Regions from separate parts of the Caproiciproducens puteiluti genome, predicted to be linked through region 1. Evidence: predicted binding sites of a transcription regulator. Region 1 holds the regulator's gene; the other holds the start of a gene.

Region 1 (7,461 bases):
CAAACCGCCTGTCGATCGGCCTGCAGTCCGCAAACGAGGACGAGCTTTCGCTTCTGGGCCGGCGGCACACCGCCGCACAGGCGAAAAAAACGGTTGCTTACGCACAGGACGCGGGTTTTGACAATTTCTCCCTCGACCTGATGCTTGCCATCCAGAAACAGACAAAGGAAAGTCTTCTGTACTCCATTGATTTCTGCGCGGACGCGGGGATTCAACATCTTTCCGCCTATCTGTTGAAAATTGAGCCGGACACGGTTTACGGAAAAAAGAAAGAAACGCTGTGCGTTCCGGACGACGACGAAGCGAGCGGGCTCTATCTGTTCGCCTGCGAAGAGCTGGAAAAGCGCGGGTTTCACCAGTACGAAATCTCCAATTTTGCGAAACCGGGCTTTGAGAGCCGACACAATCTGAAATACTGGCGCTGTGAGGAATATCTGGGAATCGGCCCGGCGGCGCATTCGTTCATGGAAGGGAAACGGTTCTATTATCCGAGAAGCCTTTCGGAGTTCCTGAACGGCGGAGAACCCGTGCCGGACGGGGAGGGCGGCGGATTTGAGGAATACGCCATGCTCGCCCTGCGCCTGACGGAGGGGCTTACGGACGAAGGCTGCCGCGCGCGTTTCGGCACGGGGCTTCCCGCGCGGATGCTGAAAGCGGCAGAGCTTTATGAAAAGGGCGGGCTGACCGTCTGCACAGACAGCGGGTTCCGCTTCACGCCGCGGGGATTTCTGGTTTCCAACATGCTGACGGCGGAGATTTTGTACAGCGCGGAGAACGGATAACGAAAAGAGCCGCGGGATGCTCCGCGGCTCTTTTTTCACGTGACGATGAAACTGCACAGCTTGAATCCGGGCCGGTTTACAAACAGACCCCGCTGCGAAACGCGCGGCCTACCATTTTTTCAGCCATGCGACCGTTTTTTTGAGGGAATCGGCGCGGCTTTCGGCACACTCTTTCGGGCGGCGCCTTTCAATGGCAAACGCTTTGAAGGGGGCGGATTCCGGCGTTGGGGCGGGAATCAGGAAATGACTGGCGTATGGATAATCGACATGCTCGTACGGAAAAGGAAAATCCTGTTCTTTCAGCCTTTGTACCGCACGTTCGGCAAATTCACTGCTTGGGCAGATGGAATCTTCTCCGGCTGTGAGAAAAAGAACGGGCCCGTTGATTTTTTCAACCGGAATCCATACGTTGTCGGGCGCGGACCCGATCCCTTTTTCATAAAAATGTTTGGTATACAGCTCCTTATGGCGAACGCTCATGGGAATGGCGCCGATCAGGGAGTAATTGATTTCCATATAAGGCACGGGCTGATTCCTCCACGTCCAGCAGGAGGTGTTTTTATAATGGACACCGTTGTCCGCCTGGGAAACGGCGCACGGTGCAGAGACCGCGACGGCACAGGTAATCCGGGGAAGAAGGGAAGCCGCCAGCAAGGCGTATTCGCCGCCGCTGGAAATACCGTACATGCCGATTTTGTCAAACCCGTTTTCAAGCAGCCACTGAACGGCGTTTTCTGCGCTTTCCACAGGGGCTTCAACGGTATGCTTGGGTAAACCGGGAGCGTTCACGTAAGCCAGTGCCAGCACATGGACGCCCTGACTGCAAAAGGTTTCGCCCAGCTGCTTTGTCAAGGCAAAATCGCCGTCGCTTCCGCCGCAGACAATGACGGCCTTTTTTTCTTCCCATGGCCGTTCCGAACAATAAAAACAGCCCTGAAAGCCGTGCGTTTCGACAGTAAAGTTTTTTGTTACAGACCAATTCTGATTCATATATGCACTTCCCTTTACCCGCCGGTAATAGAACGCAGGCTGTCGCCTGACGTCAATACTCAGTAACCGGCTGGATTATATTTTAGCATAATCTGGAAAGGCCGTAAAGCGGGTTTCTTTTTACAAACACGCGCTACCATGCCGACGGGCGGCGCAGCCCGTCGGGAAGCCGGGTGTTCCTGTTGCCCTTCGCGGAGTTTATCTGCATTTGTGTCAGAAAAACGCTCCTGCTCAAATCGGTATTTTTCAGGTTTGCGTCGCGGAGATCGGCCCCTAAAAAGACGGTTTTGTCCAAACTGCAGCCTTCCAGATCAGCCGCGATCAGGAGCGACATGCTGAAGTCTTTTCGGTCAAGGCTCGCTTTCCTGAAATTTTTTCCTAAAAAGTCGGCCCTTTGGCGTGATTCAGGGTCTTCAGATGAAATGCTCCCGATGATTTTTTTCAATATACGGTTCGCTTTTGATTTGTGCCCGGCAATGTCCGGCTCCAAAAGACTGCCGCGGGAAAATTGGGACATTTGCTGATTTTCCTCGATAAGAGCGTCGACGGCTGCCGCCGTCTTTTCGTCCGAGGTCAGGGAAGCCGCTTCTATGAGGTACCATAAAATCTGGTGGAGCTGAAAAAGAACGGAAAAGGTTTGAAAGATCGCTTCCGCCTGACCGGGGGCTGTCTTCCAGTCGCCGACGGAAGAATAAATTTGTGTCGTTTTCTGTCCCGCTCCCAGGCATTCGTAAGCAAGGCAGCCGCTCATTTTTCTGCCTTTTAAATCGGCGTGAATCCCGCAGCGGAAATCAGGCGCTAAATATCGGCAGGGCTTTCCGGCGTCTTTATCGTCCGGAAAGCCGTCCGTTTTTGCGCAGTACAGCGCTACACAGCACAGGCCGCTGCATTTTTCGCAGTCCGGCTCTAACTCTTTGATCAGGCGGGCGTAGTTGCCGCCGAAGGGATTCTGTTCCATGGTTTCTCCATTTCCAATGCCAAATAATATTCGTTCGGTATGAAAATAGTTTAGCATAACTCCATAGAAATGAAAAGCGGCGTTCCCCGTTCGCCGGAAGAACATAATTTTTACGATTTCACAAAGAGTTTACAAATACTATATTGACAATGGGGTAAAGTAATGGTAAATTATTAATTAGATTTAGCACTCGAACTATTAGAGTGCTAAAATATAAAACAGGCGAGGTGAAAGGGTTGGAGTTAAGCGAACGGAAACAGAAAATTCTGGCGGCTGTCGTTGATTTGTACGTTGCGACCGGCGAACCGGTGGGTTCCAAGGCGCTTTGCGACACCCTTGATTTCACCGTGTCCTCCGCGACGGTGCGCAATGAAATGAGCGACCTTGCGGAAATGGGGCTGCTGGAGCAGCCCCACACCTCCGCGGGAAGAATTCCTTCCCACAAAGGCTACCGCGTTTATATCGACACGCTGATGAAAAAGCATTCGGTTTCCAGGGAAGAGCAGCGTTATATCGACAGCCTGCTGCTGCCGAGCGCGTACGACCCCGAAAAGCTGCTGGACGGCGTTGCGCGGGCGCTGGCGGGAATGACCCGGTTCGCGGCCGTTTCCACCACACCGAGCGGAAGCTCGGCGGACATCCGTGCCATTCAGTTTGTGCAGACCAGCCGAAGGACCGCGATGGCCATTATGATGACCTCCGCGGGCACCATGAAAAGCCGCGTTTTCCACTGCGATTTCGATATTACCCCCGAAATCCTGCGCGTGTTTTTCAGGGTGCTGAACGAAAAGCTGGTCGGGCTGCCGGTTTCCACCATTACGCCGGCATACATTCAGTCCCTTGCCGCGTCTCTGGGGAACATGACGATGCTGATGAGCGACGCGCTGATGGCGGTGCTGGACGTGGCGCAGGACACCATGCAGACGGAGGTCTGTCTGGACGGCGAAATGAACCTTTTATTCTGCAGCGAGCTGGGGCAGGCGGGCATCCGCCGCATTATGGATTTCCTCTCCCGGCCGCAGGAGCTTTCCCGCCTTCTGATGCAGCAGAGCAACAGCATGAAGGTGCTGATCGGTCAGGAAAGCAAGCGGCCCGAGCTGAGCGAATCCAGCGTGGTGGTCTCCCGGTACTCGGTCGGCGGCAGGGACGCGGGCGCGATCGCCATTATCGGCCCTACACGCATGAACTACGGAAAGGTCATTTCCAATATTGAATATCTCTCCGGCTCCGTCGGAAGAATGCTGACAGAGCTATTGGATATGGAATAGAAAGGGGTCACTGTTTTGGAAAAAAACCAAAAAGAACAAGCGGATAAAAAGAAAACTTCCGGAACGCCCGAAAAAACCTCTGCGGGCAAGCCGGAGGAAACCTCTAAGGCAGAGAAGGCCTGTGCCGGGGAAACTGCGGCGGCGGAAAATCCGGCCGGACAGGAAAAACCGAAGGACGACGCACAGACTCAGTTAGAACAGGCGCAGGAGGAGCTGAAAAAGCAAAAAGAGCTTTTGCTCCGCACAGCCGCGGAATACGACAACTACCGCAAACGTACGGAACGCGAAAAAACGGCGGTATACGCCGACGCGACAGCCGCTGCGGTCACGGAATTTCTGCCCGTGGCGGATAACCTTGAACGGGCGCTGGAACAGCAGGACTGCACCGTGGAGGACCTTCGCAAGGGGGTCGAAATGGTCGGCACACAGCTCAAAGGCGCGCTCGCAAAGCTCGGCGTAACCGAGATGGGGGAAGCCGGGGAAGTCTTCAACCCGGACCTTCACAACGCGGTTTCCCATGTGGAGGACGAAAACGCCGGGGAAAACACCATAGTGCAGGTGTTCCAGAAGGGCTACAAAATCGGGGATAAGGTCGTGCGCCACGCGATGGTGCAGGTTGCTAACTGATTTGGCCGATTTCAGGTGATTTTAAAAATTCTTATAGATTGATTATTCAATTCAAAAACTTATTTTTTGGAGGTAAACAGTATGTCAAAGACAATAGGTATAGACTTAGGTACTACCAATTCCTGTGTTGCGGTTATCGAGGGCGGCGAGCCGGTCGTCATTGCGAATGCAGAAGGCGCCAGAACCACCCCTTCCGTTGTTGCTTTTTCCAAGACGGGCGAGCGTATGGTCGGTCAGGTTGCGAAACGTCAGGCGATTACCAATCCGGACCGCACCGTCTCTTCCATAAAAAGAGAAATGGGTTCCAACTATAAGGTCAATATCGACGGGAAAAGCTATACTCCTCAGGAAATTTCCGCAATGATCCTTCAGAAGCTGAGGGGTGACGCGGAAGCTTATCTGGGTGAAAAGGTCACTTCCGCGGTCATCACCGTCCCGGCGTATTTCACCGACGCACAGCGCCAGGCGACAAAGGATGCCGGTAAGATCGCCGGACTGGATGTAAAGCGCATCATCAACGAGCCGACAGCTGCCGCGCTTTCCTACGGCATCGACAAGGGCGACGACCAGAAGATCATGGTTTACGACCTTGGCGGCGGTACATTCGATGTTTCCATTATTGAAATGGGCGACGGCGTGCAGGAAGTTCTGGCCACCGCGGGCAACAACCGCCTTGGCGGCGACGACTTCGACAAGCGCGTCATGGACTGGATGACTTCCTCCTTTAAGGCGGAAACCGGCATTGACCTTTCCGGCGACAAGATGGCGATGCAGAGACTGAAGGAAGCCGCGGAAAAAGCGAAAATCGAGCTTTCCGGCATGACCTCCAGCTCCATCAACCTGCCGTTCATCACAGCGGACGCCTCCGGCCCGAAGCACCTTGACCTGACCCTGACCAGGGCGAAGTTCAACGAGCTGACCGCAGACCTTGTGGAAAAGACCATGGGTCCGGTCCGTCAGGCGCTTTCCGATTCCGGTCTGAAAATTGAGCAGATCAACAAGGTTCTGCTGGTCGGCGGTTCCTCCAGAATCCCCGCCGTGCAGGACGCTGTCAAGGGCTTTACGGGAAAAGACCCGTTCAAGGGCATCAACCCGGACGAGTGCGTTGCCATCGGCGCGGCGATTCAGGCCGGCGTACTGGGCGGCGAGGTCGAAGGCCTGCTGCTTCTGGACGTTACCCCGCTGTCCCTCGGCGTAGAGACCATGGGCGGCGTCATGACCAAGATCATCGAGCGCAACACCACCATCCCGACCAAGAAGAGCCAGATCTTCTCCACCGCGGCGGACGGCCAGACCCAGGTTGAGGTCAACGTCCTGCAGGGTGAGCGCGAATTCGCCCGCGACAACAAGCAGCTCGGCCTGTTCAAGCTGGACGGCATTGCCCCGGCGCCGCGCGGAATCCCCCAGATCGAGGTCACCTTTGATATCGACGCCAACGGCATCGTCAACGTATCCGCCAAGGATATGGGTACCGGCAAGGAGCAGAAGATCACGATTTCCTCCAGCTCCAACATGAGCAAGGACGACATCAGCAAGGCTGTTCAGGAAGCCGAAAAATTCGCGGCGGAGGATAAGAAGCACCGCGAGGAAGTCGACCAGAAGAACGAAGCCGAGAATATGTGCTACGCGGTCGAGAAGCTGCTTAAGGACAACGGCGACAAGATCGACGAGTCCGACAAATCCGACCTGAACGCAAAGGTCGCCTCCCTGAAAGAGGCCATCTCCGCAAGCAATGTCGACGATATGAAGGCAAAGTCGGAAGAACTGCAGAAGGCGATGTACGCGGTCAGCGAAAAGCTCTATAAGAGCGCGGCGCCGCAGCAGCCGGCCGATGGACAGCCCGTCCCGCCGGCGCAGGACGCAAACGGCGGCAACGTCTACGACGCAGAGTACAAGGACGTAAACGACGATGACAAAAAGTAATCTCCGGCTTGCTTTTTACAATGAATAACGATTCATGAAAGATGAATGACTGTGGTGGCCAGCTCTTCGTTTGGGGAGCTGGCAATCATGGGTTGAGCGGCAATTTCAGCAATAACAGTTAAAATGCATTTTGAAGGAACGCCAAGGGACTCTTCCTCCTTCATTTATTCATTTTTCATTATTTTAGGAGTGATTTGGTTTGGCTGATAAAAGGGATTATTATGAAGTTATGGGCGTGCCGAAAAATGCCACGGACGAAGAGATCAAAAAGGCTTACCGCAAGCTTGCGAAGCAGTATCATCCGGATTTAAACCCGGGGGACAAGACAGCCGAGGCAAAATTCAAAGAGGTAAACGAAGCATACGAAGTGCTTTCCGATAAGGATAAAAAGGCGCGCTACGACCAGTTCGGCCACGCGGGCGTCGACCCCAACTTCGGCGGCGGTGCGGGCGGCGGAAGCCCCTTTACCGGCGACATTGATCTGGGCGACATATTCAACAGCTTTTTCGGCGGCGGGTTTGGCGGCGGCCGTTCCGTCAATCCAAATGTGCCGCGGCGCGGCAGCGACACCGAAGCGACGGTGAACATAAGCTTTGAGGAAGCGGCAAAGGGCTGCCGCAAAAATATATCCTATCAGAAGATAGAAACCTGCGGCGACTGCGGCGGCAGCGGCGCGAAAAAGGGAACCTCCGCGAAAACCTGCCCGAACTGCGGCGGAACGGGACAGGTGCGCATCAGCCAGCGCACGCCGTTCGGCGTGGTACAGACCAGCAGGAGCTGCGACCGCTGCGGCGGAACCGGAAAGGTGATTGACGATCCCTGCGGAACCTGCGGCGGGACCGGACGGATACGCCGGCAGAAAACGATCGAGGTCAACATCCCCGCCGGGATCGACAACGAGCAGATTCTCAGC
Region 2 (7,461 bases), 910 kb from region 1:
TTGCGCGGCCTGTTTATGTGCATTACCAACGTGAATTTCGACAATGAGGCAATTGAGGCGCTTACCGCCGAGATCAGGAAGGAAAAGGATTCGCTGACACCCGGCTGCGCTGCCTGCAGTTCAAAATGCGGCGGCACCGACGACCTTAATCTGGAACAGCTTTGGAACAGCGACGAGGATATCCGTTCGCTGAAATCCCTGCTCCTGCTCGGCATGAGAGGAATGGCGGCGTACGCGTATCACGCCTATGTGCTGGGTTATACCGACGACGAGGTGACGGGCTGGTTCTACAAGGGGCTGACGGCGATCGACTGCGAACAGGACCCGTCCCGCCTGCTGGAGCTTGTGATGGAGTTCGGCCAGGTCAACCTGAAGTGCATGGCCCTGCTGGATCAGGCCAATACGGAGTCGTTCGGCAATCCCGTACCGACCGAAGTGAGCAATACCATTGAAAAAGGCCCATTCATTGTTGTTTCCGGCCATGACCTTTACGATTTGAAACAGCTTCTGGAGCAGACAAAGGACAAGGGGATCAACATCTATACGCACGGCGAAATGCTGCCCGCGCACGGCTATCCCGAACTGAAAAAGTATCCGCATCTGAAAGGCAATTTCGGTACCGCGTGGCAGAATCAGCAGAAGGAATTCCTCAATATTCCGGCACCGTTCCTGTTTACGACAAACTGCCTGATGCGCCCCATGCCGTCCTATGCCGACAGGGTTTATACGACCGCGGTGGTCGGCTATCCCGAAATGCCCCACATCGGCGAAGTGAATGGTAAAAAGGATTTCAGCATTGTGATCGAAAAAGCGCTGGAGCTCGGCGGATACGAGCAGGACGTGCATATGCCCGGCATCAACGGCGGCGAAAAGCTGATGACCGGCTTCGGCCACAACACCGTGCTGTCGGTTGCCGATCAGGTGATCGAAGCGGTGAAATCCGGCGCTCTGCGCCACATTTTCCTCATTGGCGGCTGCGACGGCGCAAAGCCCGGCAGAAACTATTTCACCAAGTTGGTTGAGCTTACCCCGCCGGACTCCGTCGTTCTGACCTGCGCGTGCGGGAAATACCGCTTCAACGACCTCGACATGGGGACGCTCGGCTCCCTGCCGCACATTATGGATATGGGTCAGTGCAACGACGCCTACTCCGCGATCAAGGTTGCGATCGCTCTTTCCGAGGCCTTCGGCTGCGGCGTCAACGATCTGCCGCTGTCCATCGTGCTTTCCTGGTATGAGCAGAAAGCGGTCTGCATCCTGCTGACCCTGCTGTCGCTCGGGATTACCAATATCCGCCTGGGCCCGACGCTTCCCGCGTTTGTATCCCCGAACGTTTTTAAAATACTGGTAGAGAAGTTCAACATCATGCCGATCACCACACCTGAACAGGATCTGGCTGCCATGCTGAAATAGGAGATTGCCGTATGCAAAAGAATTATCTTAAGAATATCGATTTTTCGACCGCGCTGACTTTGGCGGAGCTGGTAACCTATCAGCCGGGTCAGGTCGTCAGCAAGACGCTGGCGCAGAACCCGGCGGTCAGCCTGACGCTTTTCGCTTTTGACCAGGGGGAGGAGATCAGCTCCCACGAGTCGAACGGCGACGCGATGGTCATTGCGCTGGATGGGGAGGGCGAAATTACCATCGGTTCCGAAAAGCATCTTCTTAAAGTGGGACAGACCATCGTTATGCCCGCGAAAACGCCCCACGCGGTCTATGCTTCCCAGCAGTTCAAAATGTTTCTGATCGTCGTGTTCCCCAATTGATCCTTCCTCCGTCAGAACCGGCCCTTCGGTGATTCCGTATCGCCTGGAGGGCCGGTTTTCCTTTTCTCTGAAACGCGATTTTTGCCGGTCCAATCGGAAATTTTGATGAATTTTAGCACTCTAAACATTAGAGTGCTAAAATTAATAATTTGGTCATATTTTATATGATTATTTTTCATAATCATCGGATATAGTAAGAATTGTAAAAGGAAGCAATGCTTCCGAAGAAATCAAATGAATGAATATGGAGGTTTTGATGATGTTTGATTTAATGCCGTTTGGACGCAGGGAAAACAACTTGTTCAACTATTTTGATAACATGGAGAAAAACTTCTTCGGCGATCTGTCGCAAAGCTTTTCCGCTTTCCGTACGGATGTGATCGATAATGGCGACAAGTATTTGCTGAAGGCAGAGCTGCCGGGCTTTAAGAAGGAAGATATCAAGATCGATATCGAGGGTGACAGGCTGACCGTCAGCGCGGAACACAAGGACGAAACCGAGGAGACAAAGGACAATTACATTCGCAGGGAGCGCAGGTACGGCTCGTTCTCCCGCAGCTTTGATATCTCCGATGTCAAAGCCAAGGAGATCTCCGCGGAGTACAAGGACGGGGTTCTGGAGCTGAGTATGCCGAAGGTGGAAACCGTGGTACCCGAAAGCCGCAGAATAGAAATCCGTTAACAGCAAAGGCCAAAGGCCGCCCGGGATTTTCCCGGGCGGCCTTTTTCGTCTGTTTTTGGGGGCCTTCCGCTCCGTCGGCAAAGCCGCCCGGCAATTGCTTTCCCCTGCTGATTTTGATATAATAGAAACAATTAAACGAATATTGTCCGGGGGCGTAAAGGAATGAATAAAATAAAAATACTGCACTGCGCCGACCTGCACCTCGGCGCGGAGCTTACCTCGCTGGGGAGCAAAGCGGGCCAGCGCAGGGAAGAAATGCTGATGACGTTTGACAGGATCGTCTCCCTCTGCAAAGAAGAAGGCGTGGAGCTGCTTCTGATCGCCGGGGATTTTTTTGAAAGCTCCGGTACGGATACCGCGACGGTCCGTTCCGTCAAAAAAGCGCTGTCCGAAATTCCGGAAACGGCGGTTGCCGTTGCACCGGGGAACCACGACTATGTTTCTCTGGATTCCCCGTACGCCGACCCGGACTGGCCGGCAAACGTACATATTTTTCAGTCCGGCTTCGACTGTTTTGAGCTGCCCGGAAAGGGCGTGCGCGTGTGGGGCGCGGGATTTACGGGAACCTATGTCACGGAACCTCTTTTGGGAGAAACCGGTGCGCTCCGGGACGACCTGCTGAATATCTGCGTCCTGCACGGGGACTTGGTCGCCGAGAACCAGTCAAGCAATTATAACCCGATTACCCCGTCCCGGATTCGTTTCAGCGGCATGGATTACCTTGCGCTCGGCCATATCCATATGCGCACCGAAATCCTGCACAGCGGAAGGACCGCTTACGCCTACTGCGGCTGTCCGGAGGGCAGGGGCTTTGACGAGCTGGGGGACAAGGGCGTTTATATCGGTACCGTGAGCAGGGACAGGCTTGACCTCGCTTTCCGCCCGGTATGCCGAAGGAAAAATTTAGAGGTCCGCGTCGATATCGGCGGGGTGTCGGCCAACAACGAGGCGGCGGCCGTCGTCCTTCACGCGCTGCAGCGGCAGTTTGGGGAGACGTATGCGGACAATCTCTATAAAATCATTCTGGAGGGAGCGCTGGACGCTTCCTTTTCGCCGGACTGCGCCGCGATTGCGGCAAGGCTGGAAAATGAGCTGTATTTTGTGAAGCTCAGGGACGAAACGCGCCTGCGGGCCGATTTAAACGCGCTGTCCAAGGAAACCTCCTTAAAGGGGATTTTTGTCCGGCGTATGCTGGAAAAAATCGGCGCCGCGGCGGGCGAAGCGCAGAAGGAACAACTCCGGCGCGCGCTCGATATCGGTTTAAAAGCGTTTGACAGCGAGGTAAAGCTGAATGAAAATTAACAGGATTTACATAGGGCATTTCGGCAAGCTGAGGGAGTATACGCTCGATCTGACGGACGGCTTCCATATCCTCTACGGAAATAACGAGGACGGAAAAAGCACCATCATGGCGTTTATCAGAATGATGTTTTACGGTTCCGAGGGCAGAAGCGGCGACCTTTCCAAAAATATCCGCAAAAAATATCAGCCCTGGGACGGGGCCAAAATGTCGGGATTTCTTGAATTTGAGGATAACGGGACCGTCTATCGGCTGGAAAGACTGTTCGGCGCATCCAACGCGACGGATAAAATCAGCCTGTGGAATAAGGCGACCGGGGAAAAAGAGAAAATCGCCAGCAACACCGATCTTGGCCAGCGCTTTTTTGGAATCGGGGCCGCGGCGTTTGAAAAAAGCGTCTTTATCGGGCAGGCCGGGAGCATGGCCGGTGCGGACAGGGACGATGAAATTACCCAGAAGCTTCTGAACCTGGTCTCCACCGGGGATGAAAGCGTGTCGCAGAAACGGGTGGAAACCCGTCTGCAGGCCGCCATGAACGAGCTGAAATCCAAAAGCGGCAGGATCGGCGTGCTGGATAAAGGCTATCAGCAGCAGGAGCGGCTTGCTCAGGAGCGGGCGGCGGCTCTGGAGGACGAGGAAGAAAAAAAGCGGATGGAGCGCCGGTATGCCGAGCTGAACGAAAAGAAAGAAGTTTTGGAACAGAAATATCAGTATTATACAACTCAGTCTGATCTGCAAAAAAAGCTTATTCAGCTTCAGAATCTGGACAAAATCGTTCAGAAGCAAAGGGAGCTCAACGCGCAGATCAAAGAATATGAGGAGAAAGCCGGGCGCCTTACTTCAGGCGGCACTGTCTTTAACGAGGAATTTGTTCAGAACGCGGAAGAAAGGATCACTCAGGTCCGGTCTCTTCAGCAGCTTCTGGAGGAGAGAAACAGGAATGTCCTTACCCTGGAGCAGGAGGACCCGTCCTCCTGCGAGCCGGTTGAGGAAATTTCACCGGAAGTGCCGGAGGAAGTAAAGAAACGGGACCAGGAGCGTGCACAGGTAAGCCGGGACATTCTTGCTCTTCGGGAAACCATTCGCCTCGTTGCCGAAACGGAGAAAAAACGGTCGGCTCTGGCGGAAGCGGAAAAAGCGCTGCAAACGCAGATACGGCAGAAGCAGGAGCAGGAAAACGCCTGCAAAGAGGCTTCTCTGGAGCTGGAAGAAGCGCGGCGGTCCTGCCAGACCTGCCGGGAGGACCTTGACCGGAAAAAGAAAGAGCTTGTGCTCGCCGGACAGCGCAGGGAAAGTGCGAACACGGCGTATCAGGCCGCCGGGCAGCATTTGAAATCCGTGCAGGCCCTTTCCGCGCAAAAAATAGAAACGGCGCAGGAGCGGCTGAAACAGGCCGGCACTCCCCGGCAGGTAATGGTCAACGAAAATGCTGGGCGCGAAATCAGGAAAGGGCTGCTGATCGGGGCGATTCTGATCGCCGCTGCATCGGTTGCGCTGGGAATCGCCCTGTCGCCCGTCTGCTTTGCCGGTTTGGCTCTTGCCGGAGTGACGGCGGTTCTCTCTGTTGGGAAGACCAGAACCAGAGCCGTGGCCACGACGGTCGTGGACGAAGCCGAAGCCGCGGCGGCAAAAGCAAATCTGGAAAGCGTGCGTCTTGCCGCAGAACGTGAAACGGAAGCCGCAAAGCGGGCGGAAGAGCAAGCAGCGGGCGAATGGCAGGCGGTGTCGGCCAGAGAAGAACAGGTGCAGAAATTCGCCGCACAGGCGGAAGATCTCTGCCGCATGGCGGAGGAGCAGATGTCCGCCGCGGAACGCAGGAATCGTGAACTGGAGCTGAAACTCGGATTTATCGAGGAAAAGCTTGACGGCCTTTCAAAGGATGTGCGGAAAAAACGCGCGGAGCTCCCGGCGGACGGCCCGGAACAGCGGACCGACCTTTCCGCTCTGCAGGAGGAGCTGAACGCGAAAACGGCCCGGGAAGCGGCGCTTGCGGACGGGATAAAGTCTCAGCTTCAGGAGCTGGGGTGCCGGACCGTGGAGGAGCTTCAGGACAAGCTGATGCGGTTCCGGAGCGTTCAGGCGCGGGCGGCCATGAGACGGGAAAATCTGAACAGGGCGAAAGAGGCCCTGACTCAGGCGCAGGAAAGCCTGCGGGAGCAAACCGGCGCCTTCCTTTCCTTTCTCAGTGCGTATCGGCCGGTCTCCTCTTTTGGGGAAGCGGTGAGCGCCGTACAGGAACTGAAAAATCGGATGGAGGAACTCCGTTCCATGCGGCAGAAAATTGAAAGCCAGTCGGAATCTCTCAAGGAGCAGGGACAGGGAAAGCCCGCCGAACAGCTTGAGCGGGAAGCCGGGGCGGCGCGGGAAGAGATTCTCAGCGCCGGCGCGGGGCAGCTGCCGGAGCCCCTGGACGATCAGGGTGCGGAGAACCTCAGGCGGCTCGGTGCCGAATGCTTACAGCAGCTCCAGCAAACAAGGGAAGAATTGATTCAGACGGGCTCCGAAATCAAAAACCGGTTCGCGGGGAAAAAGAATGTCAGTGAGCTGGAAGAGGAAACGGAGGAGCTGCAGAAGGAAATTGCGGAAAAGGAATCGGAGTATCAGTCCCTCAGCCTTGCAAAGGAAACGCTCACGGAGGCCTTCAATGAAATCCGCCAGAGCTTCGGTCCCCTTTTGAACGAAAAAACCGCCCGGATCTTCAGCAGCATCACGGGCGGAAAATATCAGAATGTGATCGTTTCCAAGAATTTCGATATCAATGTGCAGGACGCGGAAAACGCGGTTTCACACGAATGGCAGTATCTGAGCAGCGGCACGATCGATCAGGCGTATTTCGCGCTCAGGCTGGCGGTCGCGGAACTGCTTTCGGAAGAGGGCCCGAAGCTCCCGCTGCTGCTGGACGACGTTTTTCTGCAGTACGACGACGAACGGACAGGACAGGGACTGAAATTCCTCGCCGATTATGCCGGGAACAGCGGCGGCGCCCAGATCATCCTGTTTACCTGTCACAGGAACATTCTGGAAATGGTCAGCCGGGAAGGCCTGAGCGCCGTGACGAAAAAGATCGGCTAAACCGTATGTGCCTGCTATTTTGCCAGAAGAACCGAAATGCCGCGCTTTTAAATGGAAATTGGAAATAAATGGTTTCTTTTACATTCATTTTATGATATTATAAGTATAAGTATGGAATTATCTTTAGTAATCCTGCTGAGGACTGGTGGAAATTTCGTCGTCTTGGAGGAGTATTTCAGTGAAAAGAAGAATCAATACGCCCATAACAGCAATTTTGATAATCGCTATTTTTGTTGGGTTTATGATTCTGTCTTTCAGCAGATATTCTTTTTTGCTAAACCGAACTTTTGAAGAAGAAGTGCAGGAAAATCTGCTGTCTGATACCCAGCATAATGCCAAAATGGTCAACATAGAACTGAACAACACGATTTCCTCCATGGAACTGGCCGCTCAGGCAATCGGCGCGAAAAATGCCGCGCTGGACAAGGCCTCTGTGAAGGACCTGCTGGTTGATTTGAAGAAAGCGGATCAGTCGGCTGCGGTCGGGGTGGGGCTGCCGGACGGAACCTGCTGCCTTGCCGGGGGACAAACCATCCAAATCGGCGACCGCCCCTATTTTCAGCAGGCACTGAACGGCAAAACGACCGTCTCGGTGGTGTCCCAGTCCAGGACGGACGGTGCCCGCAGCATCGTCGTGGCCG

Evidence for each region. Region 1 encodes HrcA, which represses chaperone genes, less so after heat shock. Its sites were predicted from a motif close to TGTTAGCACTCNNNNNNNNNGAGTGCTAACA; they were not measured.
Region 2: the regulator HrcA is predicted to act here: its motif matches at 1,877-1,907, upstream of ACRQU7_RS13935 (Hsp20/alpha crystallin family protein).

The regions. Positions count from the first base shown of each region.
Region 1 is NZ_CP194790.1:3,780,802-3,788,262, reverse strand. It holds gene hemW (radical SAM family heme chaperone HemW) at 1-782, shown strand, start outside; gene ACRQU7_RS18315 (acyl-CoA thioester hydrolase/BAAT C-terminal domain-containing protein) at 891-1,772, opposite strand; gene ACRQU7_RS18310 (pentapeptide repeat-containing protein) at 1,906-2,730, opposite strand; gene hrcA (heat-inducible transcriptional repressor HrcA) at 2,967-3,998, shown strand; gene grpE (nucleotide exchange factor GrpE) at 4,014-4,625, shown strand; gene dnaK (molecular chaperone DnaK) at 4,707-6,548, shown strand; gene dnaJ (molecular chaperone DnaJ) at 6,748-7,461, shown strand, end outside.
Region 2 is NZ_CP194790.1:2,871,037-2,878,497, reverse strand. It holds gene hcp (hydroxylamine reductase) at 1-1,413, shown strand, start outside; gene ACRQU7_RS13940 (cupin domain-containing protein) at 1,425-1,766, shown strand; gene ACRQU7_RS13935 (Hsp20/alpha crystallin family protein) at 2,026-2,448, shown strand; gene ACRQU7_RS13930 (metallophosphoesterase family protein) at 2,611-3,750, shown strand; gene ACRQU7_RS13925 (AAA family ATPase) at 3,740-6,820, shown strand; gene ACRQU7_RS13920 (diguanylate cyclase domain-containing protein) at 7,092-7,461, shown strand, end outside.